3 regions of the Peribacillus sp. GL_122 genome follow, and region 3 is predicted to be linked to each of the others. Evidence: riboswitches for the same ligand, from Rfam matches in the RefSeq annotation. Region 3 holds a riboswitch; each other region holds the start of a gene.
The links. A riboswitch is a leader RNA that binds a small molecule or an ion and turns the genes downstream of it on or off. The one in region 3 is predicted to bind cyclic di-AMP.

Region 1 (7,907 bases), 680 kb from region 3:
TCATTTTTTTCATTAATGGGCCCGCCAAATTGTGCATTGATTTCCTTAACCACTTGATCTAAAAAATCATCGGATATTATTGGAGTATTAGTTTTTTTGTGCATGTGTTTTTCAACAGCCCTTTCTGGAAATCGTCGTTAGGATCAATAATGAAGGATACGTTATCAACATAACCTCCCTGATTAAAAATTATTCTTTCTATGTCGAACATTTTCACTTGCTTTTACATTTCACGGAAGCGTTTATAATAAACAGTTATATTTTGCTTAGAGATTATGGTAAGGGATATGTTAGTGGATCATTTTACAACCAAAGGCGTGAACCCGAAATAGCCCAATCACCTCTAGGTAATTGGGCGGGGGTATATTAATTTCATTAAGGGAACAGCTGCCTTAAATATGTTATTAGCTGATCACGAAGTTCAGGTCGTTTCATGGCGAAATCTAATGAAGCTTGGAGGAAGCCGAATTTATCGCCGACGTCATATCGATTTCCTTCGATGATATACGAGTATAATGGTTCCTTTTCTAACAAAAGGTCTAAAGCTTCGGTAAGCTGGATCTCCCCCTTCCGATCGGGCTGTACGGTTTCAAGGATTTCAAAAATCGCAGGTGATAAAATATATCGGCCAATAATCGCCTGTGTTGATGGTGCATCCTCCACTTTTGGCTTTTCCACCAAGTTTCTTACCAGAAATAAATCCTCATATCGTTCTTGGAAATTTACGATCCCATACTTGGAGACATCTGCAGGTGACACTTCCTTACATCCGATAATACTCGTACGAACCTTGTTATACTGTTCCATTAACTGCTTCAAAGCTGGAACCTGGCTATCCACGATATCATCCCCTAACAGGACGGCAAAAGGTTCGTCTCCGATAAAAGTTTTGGCACATAAAACCGCATGCCCCAGACCTAAAGGTTCCTTTTGTCTTACATAGTGGATATCCACCATGTTGGAAATGTTCTCCACGATGTTAAGCAGATCATTTTGACCTTTCATTTGCAGAAGCATTTCAAGTTCAATTGATTTATCGAAATGATCTTCAATAGCACGTTTGTTTTTACCCGTAACGATGATAATATCTGTAATCCCTGATTGTACCGCTTCCTCGATAATATATTGAATGGTCGGCTTATCGACAATCGGCAGCATTTCCTTTGGTTGAGCTTTCGTGGCAGGTAAAAATCGTGTTCCTAAACCGGCTGCTGGAATCACCGCTTTCTTTATCATAGCCCAGCCCCTTTTTAAGGTTCTTTAATATGCTTTTTGTTCTACCCTTCATTTTATGTGGTCATTGGTTGACCTATTTCAAAATAGGTTAAAATAAATCCCTGAAATAGAATAGATTTACCTTTGAAGCAAATATTATGGATATATGAATTTGGTCAAGAGGTGTATATTTTGCCAATTGAAAATCAAGAGAGAGTTCAAATCCTTTTTGCCTTACTCGTCATTGTTTTATATCTTTCTCCTTTATTCATCCTTGGGGAAAATGCGCATATTCGCGTACATGATAATTTGGATTCCAACCTTGCCTGGTATAAAGTCCTTTCAGAAAGCGGTGAGTTATTCGGTGCAATAGACGCCAAAGTTCCCCAGATTATGAATGGGCTGCCCCGAAATGCTTTTGGCAGTGAGTTCAGTATTATCGTGTGGCTTTATGCTCTTTTTCCGACAATGGTTGCATATGCAATAAGCCAGGCATTAACAAGGTTTATTGCATTCTTTGGTATGTATATCCTATTAAAGAAACATTTGATTACAGGAAGCCGATCAGGCTGGATTAGGGTTGGAACATCCTTAGCCTTTGCCCTTACCCCATTTTGGCCATCGGGAATGCTCAGTACACTTGGGATGCCGCTTGCACTTTGGGCTTTTTTGAATATTCGCAGCAAGGACCATTCTTGGAAGAATTATTTGGTCCTTACACTTTTACCGCTTTATTCAAGCATCGTGCTTGGCTTTTTCTTTTTCCTTGTTGCAATGGGGTTTCTATGGCTAACGGATGTGATCAGGAGAAAAGGGTGGAATATAACGTTTCTTCTTTCAATCGTGTATATGACCGTCATTTTTGGAATGGTGGAGTATCGTTTGGTCGCTTCATTCATTTTTGATTCGGAGCCAAACAGCAGAGATGAATATTTTCACGCAAGGCTGCCCCTCGATTGGGTCATTAAGCTTACATTCAAAAATTTCGTTCTTGGCCATACGCATGTCATGACTGTACATGCGCTTATCATCCTGCCGATTACCATCTTTGCCCTTTATATTATTCTGACCAAAAAACTGTGGAGACAGGAAAAGGTATATGTTTTTTTATTTTGCTTGAATTTTATCCTCTCAGCATGGTACGCATTTTGGTTTTATAAAGGCTGGCTTCCTTTAACGGAAAGGTTTCACACTCTGGATACCTTTAATTTTGCAAGATTTCACTTTTTAAGGCCGATGGTAATATACGTGGGGTTTGCCCTCGCGGTAAAAATCATTTGGGAACACAGCGATTATGCTAAGAAAACCCTTTCTATTTTCATCGCCGTTCAAATTATTGTCTTAATGGGTTTCAATGAAGAAATCACTCATAATAAAAAACCTTCTTTTAAAGAGTTCTATTCAGAAAGCCTTTTTCAGGAAATAAAAGATCATATTGACCTTCCGCAGGAAGAATATCGTGTTGCCAGCATTGGGCTGCATCCCGCAATTGCTCAATTTAATGGATTTTACACGCTAGATAGCTATAACAATTTCTATCCGCTTACTTACAAACATCAATTTCGTCAAATAATTGAAAACGAATTGGCTAAGAATAAAAACATCAGAATCTACTTTGATGAATGGGGAGGACGTTGTTACCTATTTACCGATGAGCTTGGGAAGCATTATATGTTCAAGAAAAGCTCGAAGAAAGAGCTGAAAAATTTAGACCTTAATATGGATGCGTTTAAAGGATTAGGTGGCAAGTATATATTTTCTGCCCTACCAATCAAGAACGCGAAGGAAAACGGATTGGTACTAGATAGGATTTTCACGAAAAAAGGAAGCGTGTGGAAAATTTATTTATACAGAGTCATGTGAAAAGGGGGGAATAGAGTGAATTCACCGATACTAACGATTGTTGTACCTTGTTATAACGAAGAAAGCGTATTGCAGGATACCATTACCCAACTTTGTGGATTGGTGAGGGGGTTAGTCGAAGAAAACGTTGTTTCTGGTCAAAGTAAAATCCTATTGGTTGATGATGGAAGTAAAGATCAAACATGGAAGATCATTTATAAGGAAACGATTAATAATGAACTTGTTCGTGGACTAAAGCTTTCCCGGAATGCAGGACATCAAAATGCACTTCTGGCAGGATTGTTTACAGCCAAAGAAGCCTCGGATTGTGTGATTTCCATTGATGCAGATTTACAGGATGATATTCAAGTCATCCCTGAATTCATTCGAAAATTCAATGAAGGGTGTGAAATTGTATACGGTGTCCGCCAGAAAAGGGATCTTGATTCATTTTTTAAACGAACATCTGCAACTGGTTTTTATAAAATGATGAACAAGATGGGGGTTAACCTTGTCTATAATCATGCCGATTTCCGGCTAATGAGTAAGAGGGCGATCGCGGAGTTGGAACGATTTGATGAAACGAATCTTTTTTTACGGGGGATCGTACCGCTCATTGGGTTTAAGACGGACTCTGTTTATTATGACCGAAAAGAAAGATTGGCTGGGGAAACGAAATATCCATTTAAGAAGATGGTTGCTTTTGCGCTTGATGGCATTACTTCCTTTTCAGTTACACCGATTCGGCTTGTATTATGGCTAGGATGTCTTTCCTTTTTCATTAGCTTACTCTTTGGGTCTTACTTTTTATGGTTAAAGTTTTATGGGCAGACCGAAACTGGATGGACCTCATTAATCACCTCCATATGGTTGATCGGTGGACTACAGTTGATTGCTGTCGGCTTGATTGGGGAATATATCGGTAAAATCTATAATGAATCCAAACGCCGGCCTAAATATATAGTTGATCTGGATCTATTTAATCCGCTCGATTTAAAAAAACGGGAGCAACTAGACAATGAACGGAACAGTATTGAAAAACTATCTAAAACACACTAACTCCTTTATCCGCTTTTTATTGGTTGGGATAGTCAATACAGCGCTTGGACTTTCCATCATGCTTTTTCTCATGAATGTTCTTGAATTCTCTTACTGGGTCTCCACCTTTATCGGTAATGGTACGGGAGCTGTAACGAGTTTTCTTTTGAACAGAACTTTTACCTTTAAAAGCGATATAGAATGGCGGAGAGGAGTTGCACGTTTCTTTTGCGTCATCCTGATTTGTTATTCCGCCGCATATTCTTTAGGCCAAGCTATTGCAGAATCAATGGAAGGATCCGTTCATTTACCCATTCAACAAAATGTGGCTGTGCTGATAGGAGCAATTTTTTACACAGTTCTTAACTATATTGGCCAGAAATATTTTGTCTTTAAAAAAAGCAATTTGAGACCAATTCAAGAAGGAAGGAACTAATTAGGGTGGATCAGTGGGATAATGCCCCCGGTTGTACGAATAAAGGGGAATCGAAAAGCGAAAAGCGAAAATCAATGCAAGTTTAATGATTCAAGCTGGGGGCAGATTGTTACTATTCGTCCTTCACGATCTCCATGTGGCGATCATTTTTTCCTTTTTCTGACCATCTTTTGTTCATTGACTCCTTGATTTTTTTCTTTTTAGACGTTTACTTACCTTCTTTCCTCCCTTCGAACCATGTGTTTGCATGACTTATGTTATATACGTCAAGAACAAAACTACACCTACAAAGATTATTCTATTAATGTGCAAAATTTTCATTTACTTTTTCATTTCACGGGAGTATGATAATCAACAGTTTCATATTTCTAAATCGCTTAAACCTTATGGTGCGGGGGACCCGTTATTGGGATTGTTACTACAATCCAAGGGGTGAATCCTTTCAAGGTAGGGCTACTCTTAGGTCCGAATCCGACAGCTAACCTCGTAAGCGTTATATGAGAAGGAAGGTGGAGCTTGTTAGACAAAAAAATTAATGTCTACAGGTCTATTTAGCTATGACTTGTAGGCATTTTTCTATTTCGTCTTGTTTTTTGCTACAGCTGGGTAACATAAACTTATAAATTAAATATGGTGGTGAATTCTTGATGTTATCTTCTATAAAGAGGTTCTTGATTGGGAGACCTTTAAAATCAAATGCACTTGGTGAACAAAAGCTTAACAAAACAAAGGCTTTGGCGATTTTATCTTCTGATGCTTTGTCTTCGGTTGCTTATGGACCGGAGCAAATATTAATCGTCCTTATCACGGTCGGTGCTGCGGCATTCTGGTATTCCATCCCTATCGCGATTGGGGTATTGATCCTGTTAACTGCTTTGATTTTGTCCTATAGACAAATAATTTTCGCTTATCCACATGGCGGGGGGGCCTATGTGGTTTCAAAAAACAATTTAGGTGTCAATCCAGGGTTGATAGCTGGAGGATCCTTATTGGTGGATTATATATTAACTGTCGCTGTAAGTGTTTCTGCAGGTACGGATGCCATCACGTCCGCTTTTCCTGGCCTGCATTCATATAATGTCATCATAGCCATCATTTTCGTCATTCTGCTTACAATCCTGAACCTTCGGGGGGTTACGGAGTCGGCCTCTGTTTTGGCCTATCCGGTGTACCTATTCGTTTTAGCATTGTTCATCTTGATTGGTGTCGGGATTTACAAGATTTTGACGGGTGGGGTTTCACCGGAATTGCACACGTCCATCGGGACTCCGGTAGCGGGCATCAGTTTATTTATACTGCTAAGAGCATTCGCATCAGGAAGCTCCGCATTGACAGGAGTCGAAGCGATTTCCAATGCAATCCCGAACTTTAAAGATCCAGCCCCGAATAATGCTGCGAAAACTTTAATAGCCATGGGTTCCTTACTAGCAGTATTATTTTCGGGAATCGTATACTTGGCCTATTATTTAAGCATTGTTCCAAGCGCGGAGGTAACGGTCGTCTCCCAGATTGCTGAAGAGATCTTTGGACGGAATTTCATGTATTTCTTCATTCAAGGTACGACTGCATTGATCTTGATACTGGCAGCCAATACTGGCTATTCGGCTTTCCCTCTGCTTGCGGTAAATCTTGCGAAGGATAAATTCATTCCACGGGCGTTTACGATAAGAGGGGACCGATTAGGGTATTCTAATGGAATTATCATACTGGGACTTGCATCGATCATCTTAATAGTCGCATTTGAAGGACATACAGAAAATCTCATTCCGCTTTATGCGGTAGGGGTATTCATTCCATTTACGTTGTCCCAGACCGGGATGATTGTTAAATGGATTCGCGAAAAGCCAAAAGGCTGGATGATGAAATTAACCATTAATTCAATTGGTGCCATGATTAGCTTTATCGTCACGATGATATTCTTTTTAACCAAATTTACTCAGGTTTGGCCTGTTTTGATTTTTTTACCTATCATCATTTTAATTTTTCATCGAATTAGAAAGCATTATGAAGCAGTTGGTGACCAACTAAGGATTACAACATGTGAGCCGATTTTACCAATTGAAGGAAATATCATCATTGTACCCGTGGCGGGTATAACTCACGTGGTTGAGAACTCTTTAAATTATGCAAAATCTCTATCAGCAAATCAGGTTATTGCCGTATATGTTGCTTTTGAAAGAGAAGATGAAAAGAAATTCGTGGAAAAATGGAAAAAATGGCAACCAGATGTAAGACTCGTTACACTGAATTCTTATTACAGAAGTATCATTCAGCCACTAACTAAATTTGTGGATACGGTTGAACATAAGGCTAGTGAAGCCAATTATAAAGTTACGGTGATCATCCCCCAATTCATTCCAAAGAAGGGCTGGCACAATATACTTCATAACCAATCAAGTTTACTGATTCGCGCCTACTTACTTTATAGAAGAAATGTGGTTGTTACGACTGTGCCATATCATTTGAAGAAGTAAGTTTCATTATCTAAGAAAAGAAGCAAACCTACATAAGGTTTGCTTTTTTTATAATCTTTTTAAAAAAGACAGCAGTAACTTACGCTGCCGATATTTGAGTATGAACATTCATTACCAACTCATAAATTCACAGTAACTATGAAGCCCGTACAATAAAAAGGATTTGCAGTAAGATGTGGGGATACTTCCTCTTTTAAAGCTTTAATTAATGTTAATATAAAACTTTCTCCATCATCATTATCCGTACGACAGCTGTTTGGGAAAGTGATTATTTCAAAGTCGCTGATGATTCGGAAATGGACATGCAACATCATCAACATGGTGGCTAGCATCAATCAGTATCATTAAAAAGGGCTGCGTCTGCAGCCCTTTTTGTGTTGAACACTACTTTAGGGGAAACACTTCATAAAATTACCAAGGGTCAATTCAAATAATGCGAACATATTAAGAAGACAAAATGAAATTTACTGCTTAGTTTGAACTTACATATATGGGGGTTGTAAATGGATATATTATTAGCTCTCTTGCCGGCATTATTCTGGGGAAGCATCGTTTTATTTAATGTGAAACTCGGGGGTGGACCCTATAGTCAAACACTAGGTACAACGATTGGCGCCTTGATTTTTTCAATTGGTGTTTATATTTTCGCAGATATTAAATTGTCACTCCTGGTGTTTGGAGTCGGAGTCGTATCTGGATTGTTTTGGGCTGTTGGACAAGCTAATCAGCTTAAGAGCATTGATTTAATGGGAGTTTCCAAAACCATGCCAATATCAACAGGATTGCAGCTCATTTCAACCACCTTATTCGGGGTCATAGTTTTTAATGAATGGTCTACAATGAAAGCGATTATTTTAGGCGTTTTGGCTTTAGTCTTCATTATTATAGGAATCGTCTTGACC
Region 2 (7,907 bases), 1.0 Mb from region 3:
CCCAGATAAACACCACTCATATTCAGGATAAGGTCATCGACATCCAAACTGCCGCGCCGAAAAACAAACTGACAGATTTCGATGCTCGAAATCGAAAGTAATGGATAAAGCAATTTCCTTTTAGCGGAGGGCTCTTTCCCTTCCCTGGACAACAAATACAGCCCGAATGGAATGAACAGCCCCACATTGGCGCTAAGGTTATAAAATGACACAAGCCCGTTCATTTCGTTCGATAAATATAAAAGAATCGTAGAAAAAGGAATCAAATTATACGAATATACCTGCCCTTCTGGCCGAAAGAACAGTAAAACCAATAATGATAAACTGTAGCCAAACAATACTGCCTGCCACAAAAGGCGCGGAATTCGGACCGTTTCACCTCGAAAAAAAAGAACCGTAAACGAAACGAAAAGAAGTATACAAAACCAGACAACGATGATTACTAAAGGATTCAAATATAATCGGAGCTGAAGGAAAAAAGGCAAACCGCACAAAAACAATGCTTGCGACAGCAAAAGGGAAAGCATGACCGATTTTAGAGACATATAACTCCCCCCTTCTATTTCTTTCCAAATCATTGCATATGCTTATATCCTAGGACAACTTTAAGAACCCGTCAACATACTGCATTAACCTGTCAGTAGAAAACCGTCCGTCGAGGGGACGCTTTTCGAATAAATCAACCGATGGGAAGGATAATTCGGCCTTCTTCCGGTAAAACAAAAAAGCAGGTTCCCCATGTTCCGGGAATCCCGCTTTTTTGTTTAATGATAAATTCATAGTGCACGGTACTTTTTCAAACTAATAATATTGATGGTGATAAAAACGGCTGCAAATGCAAGGAGAATGAGGAGATCCAGTAATACCTCATTGAACGTGAAGCCTTTATACATAATGCCGTTCATGGCATCCGAGGCGTAATAGAGAGGCATGATCTTGCCGATTTTTTGCAGCCAGTCTGACATGCCATCCAATGGGAAAATCCCTGTAAAGAATACTTGCGGCACGATGACCAGCGGAATGAATTGTACCATTTGGAATTCAGATGTCGCGAAACTCGATAGTAATGTACCAAGCGATAATGCAACGAGCGCGACCAGTATATTCGTCAGTAAAACGAGCCAAATGGAGCCAACAAGGACGATATCCAATACATTGACAGCATATAAGACGACAATTATGGTTTGAACTAGAGCAAATAAGCCATATCCGATCACATAGCCCGCTACAATTTCGTATCTTTTAATCGGGGTGGCAAGCAGCCGTTCCAATGTACCACTTGTACGCTCTTTCAAAAGCGCAATCCCCGCTATTAAAAATACAAAGAAGAAAACGAAAAAGCTGACGAGCATCGGACTGAAAGTATCAAAACCTTTTGTGCTGGCATCCCCATATACATATTGCTTCTCAATTGAAGGAGTGCTTTTTTCATTCCCTTGCAAAGCCTGCATCATTTGCATTTGAATGGCCTTTGCACGTGATGGTTCGTCGTTCAATAGTGTCAGTTTCATTTTGCCATTTTCAATATGCAGCCAGCCATCCGAATCATTTTCAATCATTTTTTCCTGTGAAAATTCCTCAGCAGCCGTTACTTGAAAATCCGCTTGTTTCAATGCTTTGACCATGGTTTCATCACTGCCTGTAACAACGAGTTTCAAATCACTTGCTTCTGTATCGAAAATAAAATACATGAGCGTTAAAATGAGCAATGGAGCCAGGAAAAATAAAGCGAGTGTCCTTCGATCCCGGCGCAGCTGCTGTGTAATTCGAGTAACTAGAGAGGCAATTCTCATTTTTGGCCACCTCCAATCCTTAAAAAAACATCATCAAGCGTTTCCGCGGCAAATTGCGTTTTTAAAGCTGCCGGGGTTCCTGCCGCGATGATTTCACCTTCACGCAGCATCGCCAGTTTATCGCATCGTTCCGCTTCATCCATTACATGCGTCGTGATGATAATCGTCTTATGATCTTCATTACTTAAACGCTCAAGTTCCTGCCAAATTGATTGTTTCAGCAAAGGGTCTATTCCTACTGTCGGTTCATCCAAAATGAGAATCGCCGGATTTTGGATGAGTGCAACCGCCAGTGACAGACGGCGTTTCATTCCCCCGGAATAATGCGCAACCCGAACATTCAAGTCATTCGTCAACTGTACGATTTCAGCTGCATATTGAATGCGTTCCCTTCGTTCCTTTTTCGAAAAACGGTATAGCTTCGCAAAAAATTCGAGATTTTCAGCTCCCGTCAGTTCTGTATATAAAGCATCGGACTGTGCCATATAGCCGACATCCATTAACAGTGCTTCATTTGGCACTTCATGATCCAGAACCGTGACTTTACCCGCATCGGGCTTAATCAATCCGACAATCATTTTAATCAAGGTCGTCTTTCCGCATCCGGATGGACCTAGCAAGCCAAAAATTCCGCTTTTTTCAATATTCAGGCTCAATGGCTGAATGACCTTTTTCTGATGAAAACCTTTGGCAATTCCTTCAATGGAAATCGCGTTTTTCAATGTACACACATCCTCCCTCTTTAATTAACACGGTGTTGAGTGTATCATCATTCTAAGGCAGCATTTGGTCTAATACAATCAACACATTTGGAAAAATGTTCAGTGAAGGAGACATTCCATGGCATCGATTCATGAGGATATGGTACAAAAGACGAAAATGCAGATACAATATCATTTCATTGCACTCGTTGAAGCAGAGGGGTTCTCACATGTATCAGTGAAGAAAATTGCAGAGCGCGCCAACATTAATCGGGGCACATTCTATTTGCATTACACAGATAAATATGAATTGATGGATCACTTACAGCAGGAATTGTTAAATGAACTTCAAACTCGCATTACTGCCATTTTGCCGAAAGAGGCTTTTATGGCTCTTCATCAACAACAGCTTTACCCGCCCTTCATAGCGATTTTTCAATTCATCAGTGAGCATGCCCACGCTTTGAGGGCCATTCTTGGTGATAAGGGCGATCCTTCTTTAGCGAAAAAAATAAAGCGCGTATTCGGTGAAGTACTATTGGAGCGTTTGATCAGCCATCATCCAGCAGCTAAAGATGAAGCATTCCGCATGTATATGCACGCCTTCATGACATCGGCGATTTTAGGGGTGATACAGGAGTGGCTGGAGAATTGTGAAGAGCAGACGGCGGAAGAAATGGCGAAAATCCATTTTCAAATCTTGAACTTCATCAGCCAATTGCGCACATTCATACAATGAACGATCAAAGGCATGTTCCATCAACATACCTTTAAATCTGATTACATCTTGGCTTCCGCTCCTATATCACCAACGGAATAATACCTGCTCTTAGAGATGCTCATAGCAAAAAAACTCATTTAAAATAAATGAGTTTAAAAGCAAAACAAGATATGGATTTTTCGCTCAGCGTTCCCGGATAGAGCACAGGGATTTCATAATTGAATACCTAATGATGTTAGGATTTTGTTGATTTACCTTAGGGAAAACAATTTTAAAAACGGATTCTTTTTCTTATCCGTTATCCTTAACTCATCCATGATGATTTGATCCTCATGATCGGCTATCCATTTCCTTAGTGCATCTTTATCCTGGCATTGTGTTAAATATGTCTGGCCACCCTTGCCTGTAGCATTAATAACATATCTATTGAACGTCTTCTCCATAATTGCCCGCCTTTTTAATAAAATGTGTTGAATTTTTAAATACGAATGCAATGCTTTTTTTCTTTATCATTTACAAAAGAAACATAATATATATTACAAATTTTGATTGGCAAATAGTGTGTTCTGCTTGAAAGTATTGAATAAAGTACATCGATGCTGGTTATCATAATCGGATTAATCGAACCTATCATAATGTGCTAACTAATATTTGTCAATACGTTTTTAAAATGTAAATGAAACGTAAATTTTCAGTCTTGTTAAAGAAATATTTTTTTACGATTTAGGGGTTTACAACTGCTAAATGATGGGAGTAGAATACGTTTATCAATTTAATGCATTTCGGCCTAAACTCAAGGGAATTGAGTACGGAGGACCCAATCAATTGGGGTTAATTCTGCCTTGCAGAAGGGATGAGATCAGCTCTTTCGCCATCCTACCCGTCAGCTAACTTCGTCGGCTAAAGCGAAGGAGGTCATAAGACCGCCTATTTCGGGAGTTTTTTTGCACGCTTTTTGTGGCAAAATAACTGTTCGTAGTTTTCGCTGGTCTTTTTATTATGCCTTTAAAAAGATTTCTGAAAGCAGATTGATGATTAAAATCACATACAGTTTCACACAATTTTTTTAGGTAGGGATGATCATTTGAGAATGAAAAAAAATTTATTGGATCCGCCCAAAATACTTGTACTAGGCTTTGCCATCCTGATACTTATTGGGGCCTATTTATTAACCCTGCCGATTTCCACAGAAAATGGAAATGGTCTTTCTTTTCTGGATGCTTTATTCACCTCGACTTCCGCTACATGTGTAACAGGACTGGTCGTAGTGGATACAGGAACGACCTTCACCACTTTTGGTGAGTTGGTCATCTTAACACTGATACAGATAGGCGGTTTAGGGTTCATGTCATTTGCGACATTTTTCTTTTTCCTTTTAGGCAAAAAGATTTCTTTAAAAGGCAGGTTACTCTTGCAGGAATCCTTAAATAATCTATCCATGGCAGGTGTAGTCAGGTTAGTGAAACGGCTTTTAATTTTCACGGCAATCATTGAGGGCATGGGTGCCCTTATTCTATCGATTCGCTTTTCTTTTGACATGCCAATCGGCAAAGCAATCTATTACGGGTTTTTTCATTCCATATCGAATTTCAATAATGCCGGCTTTGATTTAATGGGGGAATTCAAGAGTTTGACCCCTTATGTATCGGACCCCTTCGTGACCCTTACGGTCGTCTTCCTCATCACGTTTGGCGGAATAGGTTTTATCGTGATGAATGAAATATACGAATACCGTGATACCCATCGTTTATCCATACATACGAAGATTGTTCTGACGACTAGCTTGGCACTTACGATTGCCGGCGCAATTTTAATCTTTTTATTCGAGTTCGGCAATGCCAAGACATTGCAGCCTTTATCTTTCATGGGTAAAATGCTGTCATCATTATTTCAATCGGTATCACCAAGGACGGCAGGCTCCAATACGCTGAATATCCCTGATTTAACTCAGCCTACATTACTGCTCATCATTTTCTTGATGTTCGTCGGGGCTTCACCCGGATCGACTGGCGGCGGGATTAAAACGACTACATTGGCAACGCTTGTCGGAACGGTTTGGTCACAGATTAAAGGAAAGGGTGATGTGGTATTATTCCGGCACCGCATTGTGAGTGAAACGATCTTTAAAGCATTGTCCGTTACATTCATTGGCGTATTCATGGTTTCAATCATCTCCATTCTGCTGACCATCACTGAAAGCGGAAGTGACTTCTTGATGATTTTATTTGAAGCCACTTCAGCATTTGCCACCGTGGGACTTTCAATGGGTTTGACCCCTGAATTATCACCGGTTGGCCGGATGCTCATCATTTTCACGATGTTTGCAGGCCGTGTGGGTCCTTTGACTTTGGCCTTTGCCATCGCTATGAGGCGCAAACCAGATCCGTTCCGACGTCCAAAAGGGAAAATCATGATTGGTTAAACATAAATGAAGGAGTGTAAAAGATGGGAAAACGACAATATGCCGTGATCGGTCTAGGCAGATTCGGAACCAGTGTGGCCCATAGATTATATACGGCTGGCCAAGAGGTATTGGGTATTGATGTCAACGAGGAAAGAGTCGAGAATGCGGAACTGAGCGTTACCCATGCTATCATGGCGGATACGACTGAAGAAGAGACATTGAAATCAATCGGAATCCGTAATTTCGATTGTGTCATCGTAGCCATCGGAAATGACATGCAATCGAGCATTTTAACTACCTTGCTTTTAAAAGAGCTTGGGGTAGATAAGGTCATTGCCAAAGCTCTTAATAAAAATCACGGTCAGGTGCTCACTAAAGTCGGGGCCGACTGGGTCATCTATCCTGAGAGGGATATGGGGGAGCGGGTCGCGAATCAACTCCTGTCCCCTAACATGCTGAACTATATAGAACTCTCTAAAGAATACAATATCGAGGAAATCATCCTCCCCATGAGCATGAAGGGAAAAAGCCTCAGGGAGCTTGATCTACGGGCAAAATATAATATCAGCGTCATTGCCATCGTGAGTAATGGAGAAATCATCATAGCCCCCTCACCGGATCAGGATATCCATGAAAATGATATACTTTTAGTGGTTGGCAATAAAGAAGATCTAGCCGTCTTTGCCAATATTGAATAATCCAACAGGTTCCGGCTCTTGCTTTATGGGCCCTGTACCTATTTGAATGCAGCATCACTTATACATGCGAGAAGACCGCCATATGGAGGTCTTCTCGATGATATTTATAACGAGCATCCCTATGCCCTGGATATGTATGTATTATTTTATCGTACTGATTGCTTGGGCAAGAGTGGACTTTATCGTCACTTTATCAAAAGGCAGATGAAGCTTAACGGCAGTCATGGCTATTTCCGGCCGAAGTCCTGAAAGGGTTGTTTGAATACCGATCAAATGTAAGGATTCAATCAATTGTGACAGCTGGTGAGCGGATGCACCATCAATTGCATGAACGCCCGATAGGTCAATGAAAAGCCTTGTGACATTTTTTTCAGCGCACTTTTGTAATGTGTTTTCAAGCAAGGACATGCCCCTAGTCGTGTCAATATCGCCTATCAGGGGAAGCAAAGCCGTGTTATCTTTAAGGGAAATGATGGGAGTGCTCAATTCATCGATCGTTGCCTGTTGGGCTTTCATGATTTTATTGGCATATCTATGATTCGCTTCCGTAAACCTCTCCATCACTTCACTGAACACCTTCACCACTATCCGATACCAGGAATTTATTTCTTCCTGCGTATATTTATCTCCATGCAATCCCACAAACCGGTCAATATAATCAAGGTATTGCTCTTGCGTTCGAAAGAACTCCCTCAATATAAAATAGATGGGTGTGTTTAAATGCTGCTCATCCTGACCGATATCTTCAATCCAATCACCAAGCCAATTAAAGAATTCCCTCTCTTCTGTAACAAAGACCTGAAAGAAACGTAAATGGAATTCATTATTTTGCTGCTTAAGTTTTTTAATCACTTTGAGATCGGTTGAGCTATAAACCCCCGCCTTATCGTTCTTATTCAATGTTGCGTACCAATCCTCAGTTAATTGTCCTGCCACACCCAATAAAAAGGAATATAGTTCTTTATTTCTATGCATAAGTTTCTCCACCTATTTTTTTTATAAAATAGCATTCCAATTGGTCTCAGTAATCAATAAATCCAATGCAGCTAATTACAGAAATCAGCATTGTCAGGCTATTGAAATATCATCAAAGTAAGCATCGAAGATAATTTCTTCAATACATGAAATGTCATGACCTGATACCCAATGGTCCCCTCTTTCCATATACCTTCCCAGCTGTTTTTGAAACCATACAACCACTGTTTTTTTTAAAAAAATTTGCAGGAACCTACATCTATTATTCTGGTAAATCTGCGTTCACCCAAAAAGCATTTCATTATTATTGTTTACCATTTTTATATTTCTTTAACAAATCCTCCCTTTTCTTTATAACAAAAAAGGACCTGCTCCCAGATCCTCCGTTCATCACCATTTCGCCCATCTTATGAGAATTACTTTTTCATAAATAAGGCCGTCCATAAGCCTTGCACCCCAAACGTTTCATCGGATTGTTCCATTTTCCTCATTTTACGTATTTCCAGCACGTCAAATTCCTTGAAGATCATTCTGAGTTTTTCTTCAGTAAAACCTAATCCGCCTTTAAGGCTTCCCTGCCTATATACTTCCCAATCTGAAAGATCTGCACCACCC
Region 3 (7,907 bases):
AATGTTATTTTATCAAACTTTTGGGTTTTCACGTAAGTTATATAGCCCTCAATATTAATCATCATCAGCATCGTGTAAATAATGCGAAACACAAAATCCATATTAACCCAAATAAACATCCCTATTACAGTAAAAAATATCGAATTTGAGGAATTGATCATGGATAAAGTTAAAAAAGCTTTTATCATTTATTCTTTTCACGGGAACGCTTCCCCTGATGCAACTAAAAGATTAGGTCTATGGCAATCAGAGAAATATGCATTCGAAAAACGTTTATATCAGGATAATGCAATCCTTGATATGGATGCGGTACAGGAAGAACCACCTTCGCACTATATAAAAAAGGATTCCATAATATAACGGGAAACAATCTATCTCCTGACATGCTTAGTGAAGCCGAAAAAATAGCCATGAATATAACGGGGACATACCCTTTATCCTTGGCGATGCAACGAACCTCCCTTTTCAACGACTCATCATTCGAAAAAGCAATCTTCGCTTTTAATGGTTTAATGCCCCAGCAAAAAAACCGCACATTGGCTTTAAAAGAAATCAACCGTATTTTAAAACCTGAAGGACCCTTCATTTTCACAACACACGACCGTGATAAAAACGAAAATCATCTGAACTTCTGGGAACAAGAGGAAATGATTCGGTGTGGAGGTATACAAAATGCAAGACTTTATGAGCTTGGGTATATTTTGATATCCGGAAAGACGCTTCTGGATCGTCAATCGGAAGAGAAAGCGCATTTTTAATTCAAAAAAAAAAAAATCCAGAGTGACATTTCACTCTGGATTTTTTATATTAAGAAACTTGCTCTAATTCTTTTTTGGAAGGAGGGTTGAATTGACCTTCCCATTTAGAGATGACGATTGCTGCAAGTGAATTACCGATAACGTTTACTACTGTACGTCCCATATCAAGAATACGGTCGATACCGGCAATAAATGCTAGACCTTCAATAGGAATACCGACAGTTCCCAATGTCGCTAAAAGAACTACGAAAGATACACCCGGTACACCGGCAATCCCTTTGGACGTGATCATTAACACTAGCATTAGCGTAATTTGCTCATACGCGCTTAAATCGATTCCGTACATTTGAGCGATGAAGATAGCTGCTAATGCTTGGTATAATGTAGAACCATCAAGGTTAAAGGAGTATCCAGTCGGAATAACAAATGTAGCAATATGTTTCGGACATCCCGCTTTCTCCATTTTTTCCATGATTTTCGGAAGAACCGCTTCTGAACTTGCAGTAGAGAAAGCAAGAATCAATTCTTCTTTTAGAAGTTTAATCAAAGTAAAGATATTGAATCCGACAAATTTCGCAATAAGACCAAGAATGACTATTACAAAGAAAATCATTGTTCCGTATACAGAAAGCGCTAACTTTCCTAGCGGAATTAAAGATTCCAAACCGAACTTGGAGATCGTCACACCGATTAGTGCAAATACACCGATAGGAGCGAATTTCATGACCATGTTAGTTAGGTAGAACATTCCTTCAGCTACACCTTGGAAGAAACGGAATACTGGTTTACCCTTTTCACCGATGGCCGCAATACTAAGTCCAAACAACACGGAGAAGAAAATGATCGCTAGCATATCGCCTTCTACCATGGCTTTAACTGGATTGGATGGCACAATGTTTACGATTGTATCTACGAACGATTCATGTTGCTTAGTTTCTGCTGTATCAACATAGGTAGAAATATCAGTTTGTTCTAGCTTGTCCATATTTACACCAACACCAGGCTGGATGATATTCGCTGAAATTAAACCAACAGCAATCGCTATCATAGTTACTACAACAAAGTATGATATTGATTTAGCTCCAAGTTTACCTACTGATTTTAAATCGCCTACACCTGCAACTGCAACGATAAGACTTGACACAATGATTGGTACTACAATCATTTTAATCATTCGTAGGAAAATGTCTCCGAATGGCTGTAAAAAGTTTTGGGCCGCCTCACTACCATAAAAAATGGCACCAACGATAATCCCTAAAATTAAACCAATGAAAATTTGGCTAGCTAAACTTAATTTGAATTTCTTCATTTACTTTCCTCACCTTCCATAAAGTCTTTGATGCAAAAACATTTTTGTCTCGGTAAGGGAAACAAGATACTAATAAAAGAAAGTAATTTTTCTTTTTTGAAAAACTCTGTCTTTACGCCGAAAAAAAAGACACTTCATGTGTCGATTTCTTATTGGCGTGAATATTCACACATGTTCCCTTAAAGACGCTGACGAGGTTAGCTGTCGGGTTAGGAATTGGAAACACAAAGCCCTTTCATTTCTGAATTCACCCCTAGCGGATAAAATCCACAAAAATGGGTCCCCCGTTCTTGGAATAAGATTAAGCGAGTTAACTTATAATAAAATATTATACTAAAAATGATAATCTGTAAATATTTATTCGCATCCGTTCTAGAAAAAATCTTTAAATATGTCTGAATATTCTGTATTAATAGCTATTTTATCTATAATTACTCTTCCCATTTTTTAATCACACAAGTTATATTGATATAATTACTAAATAATTTGACATCACCTCTCTTGTTGAAGGAACAGTTATTTTTCCAAAATGCCAAGTAACAGATATCTTACTTTTTCCCTAGAGGTGAATTTTTTATAAGTTGCAACTTTCACTTTTTCAAATTGAATCGGAGTAATAAAATTAGAATGGTTCTTCACTGCCACATCCGGCTTCAACAGGATGACGTCACCTACCGACGGTCCCTTTATGATTTCTTGCTTTCCTTCTGCTTTAAGCCCTTTTGTAATGTAATGTTTATCCACATATCCTTTTTTAGTCAATTTGTAAATATAAGGCTGTTTTTGGTAATGTACCGCCTCTATAGGAACGGAGGGTACACCGGCTTTCTCATTGGTTATTACTGTAAGATCCACTTTGGATCCCACCAACAAAGGTTCCGTTTCTTCGCCTTCCGGTTCGATTAAAGCCTGAAATGGAAATCTGTTATCTTTTTTTAACGACGGCTCTTCAGCTGGATAGGAATGGATACGGCCTATCGTTCCTTTCAATGTCTTTTTTGAATCAGAGGAACTTGCTTTTATAGTCATGCCCACTTCAGCCTTTTTCATTTCCTCTTCGGTGAAATACCCTTCAATTGCCATATTTATAGAAACAATGGATATGATGGGATTATTCAGGTTTTTATTAATATTTTTAACTACACCATCACCCTCGCTCGTCGTCACGATCGCATTGGACTGATCCTCAATTGAACTTAATTTAGCGTCAAGCATTTTCACTTTTTCATTCAAACTGTTTTTTTCCAGTTCCTGCTTGTACATTTCTTGCTCAATGTTACTTTTAATAAGATCCGTCGAGCTTGTTGTTAAATCAATACTCAAGTTTTTTTCCACCGATTCATCAATGTCCGCTTTTCCAGAATCACTGGTCAGGGTCCCTTGATAAGACCTCAACTTGCCTATGTATTCTTCAATCGCTGCAATTTCTCCCTCAGCTGCCGTTTTCTCCGCTTCTAAATCCGCTTTTAGCGCATCAAGTTCGGTCGTCGTATACTCAAACAACGAGGAGCCAGCCGTAATCGCATCGCCTTCTTTTACAAGGAATTTCTTAAAATCATTTTTCTTGGTATCGAAATAGATATCATACTCTTCTACAGGTTTAATTACCCCATTTGTTTGAATAGTATCCGTAATTGTATCTTTTTTTACCTTTGTCCAGTTTTCAACGAAAACAGTTCGTTCCACTTTGCTTTCTTTTTTTTCAAGAAGGTATATGTTAACGGTTATTAACACTATCGACGCGATCGAGACCGCTGCTATTTTCCATTTTCCGCTCATTCTTTTCACCCGCCTTATACAAATACGCCTACTTGGATGTATGCTAAAAAGGCTTTAACAAACCATGTGGCCAGATAGAATAGAACAATCATTAAAAGGACCAAATAATTATTTCGTTCTGAAAATTCCTTTAAATAAAAATATTGCAGAGCAATAATAAGAAATTGAAAAATGGTGATTTCGCTGAAAAAGTGAATGAAATAATCACTTCTGAGAAAATACTGACTGATGATCCCCAATGAAAAAGGATTGGCATCGCTGCCTATATCCATTAAAACGAATAGAGGAATCAGTAATATTTTTTCCACTAACTGCAAACCAAAAAGAATCATTTGAACGATGACCAATTTTATATATGGGATATCAGTAACGATCCAAAAGAATAGAGCTGCTAAAAATATGTATATGGAAGGGTCGAGTATGCCTGTTATTATATTGCCGCTCAAAATCAGCAACTTTGCTGCTTCGAATTCATTGGCACTCATCGTCGTGATTTCTTTGGAAAATGATTCTGAACCAATGCCAAAATATCCCCCAATGGCGAATACTATAAGACTAAGAAAATATAAAAATAGTAATTTCAATCCAAGCTTTGTGACTGCCTCTGCATTTTGCAGCTGATAACTACTCCGATAAGGCTCTAAAATGCCCTTTAACAATCTGACCTGGTACACCATATGTGGTCCTCCTGCAAAAAATGATATTTCATCATATATTTTATCTTATTTTGGAAACAATTGCAGAAATAAGGGATGAATATACAAAAAAAACACATAAGCCCTTCCCTTCAAATTTAATCCCCACACTAATTTGGTGTTAATGCTGACAATTGAAAGAATGTCTTCTTCCCATCACTAGTACTTTTCCTAAACCCCCGCTTTTAAAACTCATTAACAAATGAAAAAAGAGGCTATACGCCCCTTTCAGTAATGCCTTCATATATTCAACAAATAATCCTTCATCATTAAGATAAACTTTGAACTCAACGGACTTCTTTTTTCATTTTTTTCCAAAAATAACAAAAGGCTTTCCAAGATGATGGGACTTGGCCTAACTTTTGAAAACTCTTCCTGGATCGCCTTTAAAGCTTCCGTATTCTTATTTGGTTCCATTCCCTCTTCCTTACGTGTTTCCACTTCCAGCATCCTGACGATGATCGAATGGATTTCCTCTTTTGGGCTCATATCCCGCATCGAGCATCCTGGTAAGGGAAATTGTTTCAATAATGGATCTTCCATGTTCTGCAGGCTTGCGATGATTGAATCCATCCGGTTCAATATGAAGCTAGGTAACAATTCCACATCGAAAGCATTTTGTTTCCTGATCAATATTCCGATATATCCTTTGAAAAGGGAATCCAAAATTATGGTGCAATCCGGCAAAAGATCAGCAGAAAGTCCCGGGTATAACTCAATGATTTTACGCTTGAACCAAATCAAGCCCTCTTCATGGATATAATGTAAAAATCTATCTAGTTCTTTGCTGATATGAACCATTTGTTCCTGCATCATCATTTGAATCAAGTTGGTGTTTCCAGTCATATGCTCAATGTGAACGGTGATCTGCCTCATGAATTTGTCTTTACTGGACAATGAAGCATCCAGTTCAAGATCAAGCAATGAATCCGTCAACGCTTCATAATAAAATTTAAAAATGGAGACCAGTAATTCTTCCTTCGATTTAAAATGATTATAAAAAGACCCCTTTGCTATTCCACATTTTTCAGCTATTTCCTGAACGGAAGTGGCATGATAGCCTTTCTCCGCGAAAAGCTCTACAGACTTATCTATGATCATCTTATTTTTTTCTTTCATCAAATTCATCCTATCTCTTAAAATTGTCCGTTGGTGACCAATGGGTCACTTCTTCCGAATTGTATCCCGAAACCCTTGAAATAACAACGTTAACACTACTGAATATTATCTGTTGCAATCATAATCCATATACTATATATTTGAATTTGTGACCGAGTAGTCACAATTTTATGTATGGAGGGTACAAGCTTGAATTCAATAATTAAATTTTCATTAAAGAATAAATTGGCAATCTGGTTGCTTACGATCATCATCGTTGCAGCTGGTTTATACTCCGGTTTAAACATGAAACAAGAAACCATTCCTAGCATCTCGACTCCTTTAATAAGCATCTCCACTGTATATCCTGGAGCTGCACCTGAAGAAGTAGCAGATAAGCTCACAGACCAGATTGAGCAGAAAGTAACAAATTTGCCAGGAGTCGAATTAGTCAGTTCATCTTCCATGGCTAATGCCTCTTCCGTCCAATTACAATATGATTATGATACGGATATGGACGACGCTGTAAAACAAGTGAAAGAAGCTTTAGAGAAATTACAACTTCCTGAGGGAGTGGATGACCCAAGCGTATCAAAATTAGAATTAAACGCTTTTCCTGTCGTCGCACTCAGTGTAACAGATAAGGGTTCTGATTTACCAGCTCTTACAAAAAACGTTGAAGAGGTGTTAGTGCCTAAACTTGAAGGAATTGACGGCGTGACATCCGTATCAATTTCCGGACAACAAGTAAATGAAGGCAGCCTAGTATTCGACGAGGAAAAAATGGCTCAATACGGGCTCGATGAAGATACCGTAAAGAAGGTTATCCAGGCTGCAAATGTCAACATGCCTCTTGGGATATATAACTTTGATGATAAAGAAAAAACGATCGTTGTGGATGGAAACATCTCCACATTAAAAGACCTGAAAAATATAAAGATACCTTTAACCGGCGGCTCTCAAACAGGTACGCCAGCACAAACCGGACCGGAAACCAATCAATTATCTCCTGAAATGGCAACTGGTCCTGCCCAACTGCAAAACGTCAAATTATCAGACATTGCCGATGTTAAAATCACCGGTAAGGCTGAATCGATTTCAAGAACAAACGGTAGCGAATCGATTGGGATTCAGGTTACAAGATCGCCTGATGCCGATACAGTTGCAATCGTAGACGACGTAAAAGAGGAAGTTTCGAACTTCAAAGAAGAATTTAAAGGCGTAAGTGTACACACTACGCTTGATCAAGCCCAACCGATTAAAGATTCTGTTGAAACCATGATCAGCAAGGCACTCTTCGGCTGTCTGTTTGCCGTCATTGTTATCATGCTGTTCCTTAGGAACTTTAAAACGACTCTCATTTCCGTCATTTCGATTCCATTATCCCTGTTAGCAGCCCTTTTGGTGCTTAAACAAATGGATATTTCATTGAATGTCATGACACTGGGGGCCATGACCGTTGCAATTGGCCGAGTCGTCGATGACTCCATTGTCGTCATTGAAAATATTTATAGAAGAATGGCTTTAAAAGGCGAACAATTAAAAGGCGGCGAATTAATACGGTCGGCCACTAAGGAAATGTTCATCCCTATCCTTTCATCGACAATCGTTACTGTAGCCGTATACCTGCCTTTAGCAAGCGTTACAGGACCTGTCGGGGAACTATTCATGCCATTCGCCTTAACAATGGTGTTTGCATTAGTCGCTTCATTAATAATTGCCATCACACTTGTTCCGGCAATGGCAGACTCTTTATTTAAAAAGGGACTATCTAAAAAAGAATTAAAATCACATGAAGAAAAACCAAGCAAACTATCTTCATTCTACCGAAGAGCATTGGATTGGTCGTTAAACCATAAGTTGATCACTTTCGGTACAGCTATTGTATTATTGGTCGGCAGCTTATTCCTAATCCCAAGCATCGGTGTCAGCTTCATGCCTGCAGATGAAGAAAAAACGATCATCGTCACTTACACTCCCGCACCTGGAGAGTTAAAAGAGGATATTGTAAAACAAACAGAAAAAGTAGAAAAATACTTCATGGATAAAGACGATGTGGAGACCGTTCAATACACACTTGGTGAAAGCATGATGGGCGGCATGATGGGCGGCTCGAGTAACTCGGCTCTCTTCTATGTACTCTATGATAAAGACACCGAAAATTTCGGGGACAAAAAAGAAACCGTCATAAAGGATTTAACTGAACTTGATTCACCTGGAACTTGGAAACAACAAGAATTCACGTCAACATCAAGCAACGAAACCACT

Region 1: another riboswitch for cyclic di-AMP. It lies ahead of AC3ISB_RS04505 (APC family permease); the one in region 3 lies ahead of AC3ISB_RS01380 (cation:dicarboxylate symporter family transporter).
Region 2: another riboswitch for cyclic di-AMP. It lies ahead of AC3ISB_RS24165 (TrkH family potassium uptake protein); the one in region 3 lies ahead of AC3ISB_RS01380 (cation:dicarboxylate symporter family transporter).

The regions. Positions count from the first base shown of each region.
Region 1 covers NZ_CM174415.1:936,002-943,908, forward strand. The annotation lists gene galU (UTP--glucose-1-phosphate uridylyltransferase GalU) at 376-1,236, opposite strand; gene AC3ISB_RS04490 (DUF6044 family protein) at 1,408-3,078, shown strand; gene AC3ISB_RS04495 (glycosyltransferase family 2 protein) at 3,094-4,116, shown strand; gene AC3ISB_RS04500 (GtrA family protein) at 4,076-4,531, shown strand; cyclic di-AMP (ydaO/yuaA leader) riboswitch at 4,896-5,040, shown strand; gene AC3ISB_RS04505 (APC family permease) at 5,179-7,005, shown strand; gene AC3ISB_RS04510 (RhaT/GlcU family sugar-proton symporter) at 7,509-7,907, shown strand, end outside.
Region 2 covers NZ_CM174415.1:4,984,697-4,992,603, forward strand. The annotation lists gene AC3ISB_RS24140 (VanZ family protein) at 1-545, opposite strand, end outside; gene AC3ISB_RS24145 (ABC transporter permease) at 777-1,793, opposite strand; gene AC3ISB_RS24150 (ABC transporter ATP-binding protein) at 1,790-2,515, opposite strand; gene AC3ISB_RS24155 (TetR/AcrR family transcriptional regulator) at 2,634-3,233, shown strand; gene AC3ISB_RS24160 (hypothetical protein) at 3,467-3,658, opposite strand; cyclic di-AMP (ydaO/yuaA leader) riboswitch at 3,990-4,132, shown strand; gene AC3ISB_RS24165 (TrkH family potassium uptake protein) at 4,306-5,637, shown strand; gene AC3ISB_RS24170 (potassium channel family protein) at 5,661-6,317, shown strand; gene AC3ISB_RS24175 (STAS domain-containing protein) at 6,459-7,292, opposite strand; gene AC3ISB_RS24180 (class I SAM-dependent methyltransferase) at 7,709-7,907, opposite strand, start outside.
Region 3 covers NZ_CM174415.1:259,075-266,981, reverse strand. The annotation lists gene AC3ISB_RS01390 (hypothetical protein) at 160-360, shown strand; gene AC3ISB_RS01385 (methyltransferase domain-containing protein) at 357-758, shown strand; gene AC3ISB_RS01380 (cation:dicarboxylate symporter family transporter) at 808-2,067, opposite strand; cyclic di-AMP (ydaO/yuaA leader) riboswitch at 2,239-2,385, opposite strand; gene AC3ISB_RS01375 (efflux RND transporter periplasmic adaptor subunit) at 2,584-3,846, opposite strand; gene AC3ISB_RS01370 (hypothetical protein) at 3,861-4,523, opposite strand; gene AC3ISB_RS01365 (TetR/AcrR family transcriptional regulator) at 4,782-5,660, opposite strand; gene AC3ISB_RS01360 (efflux RND transporter permease subunit) at 5,850-7,907, shown strand, end outside.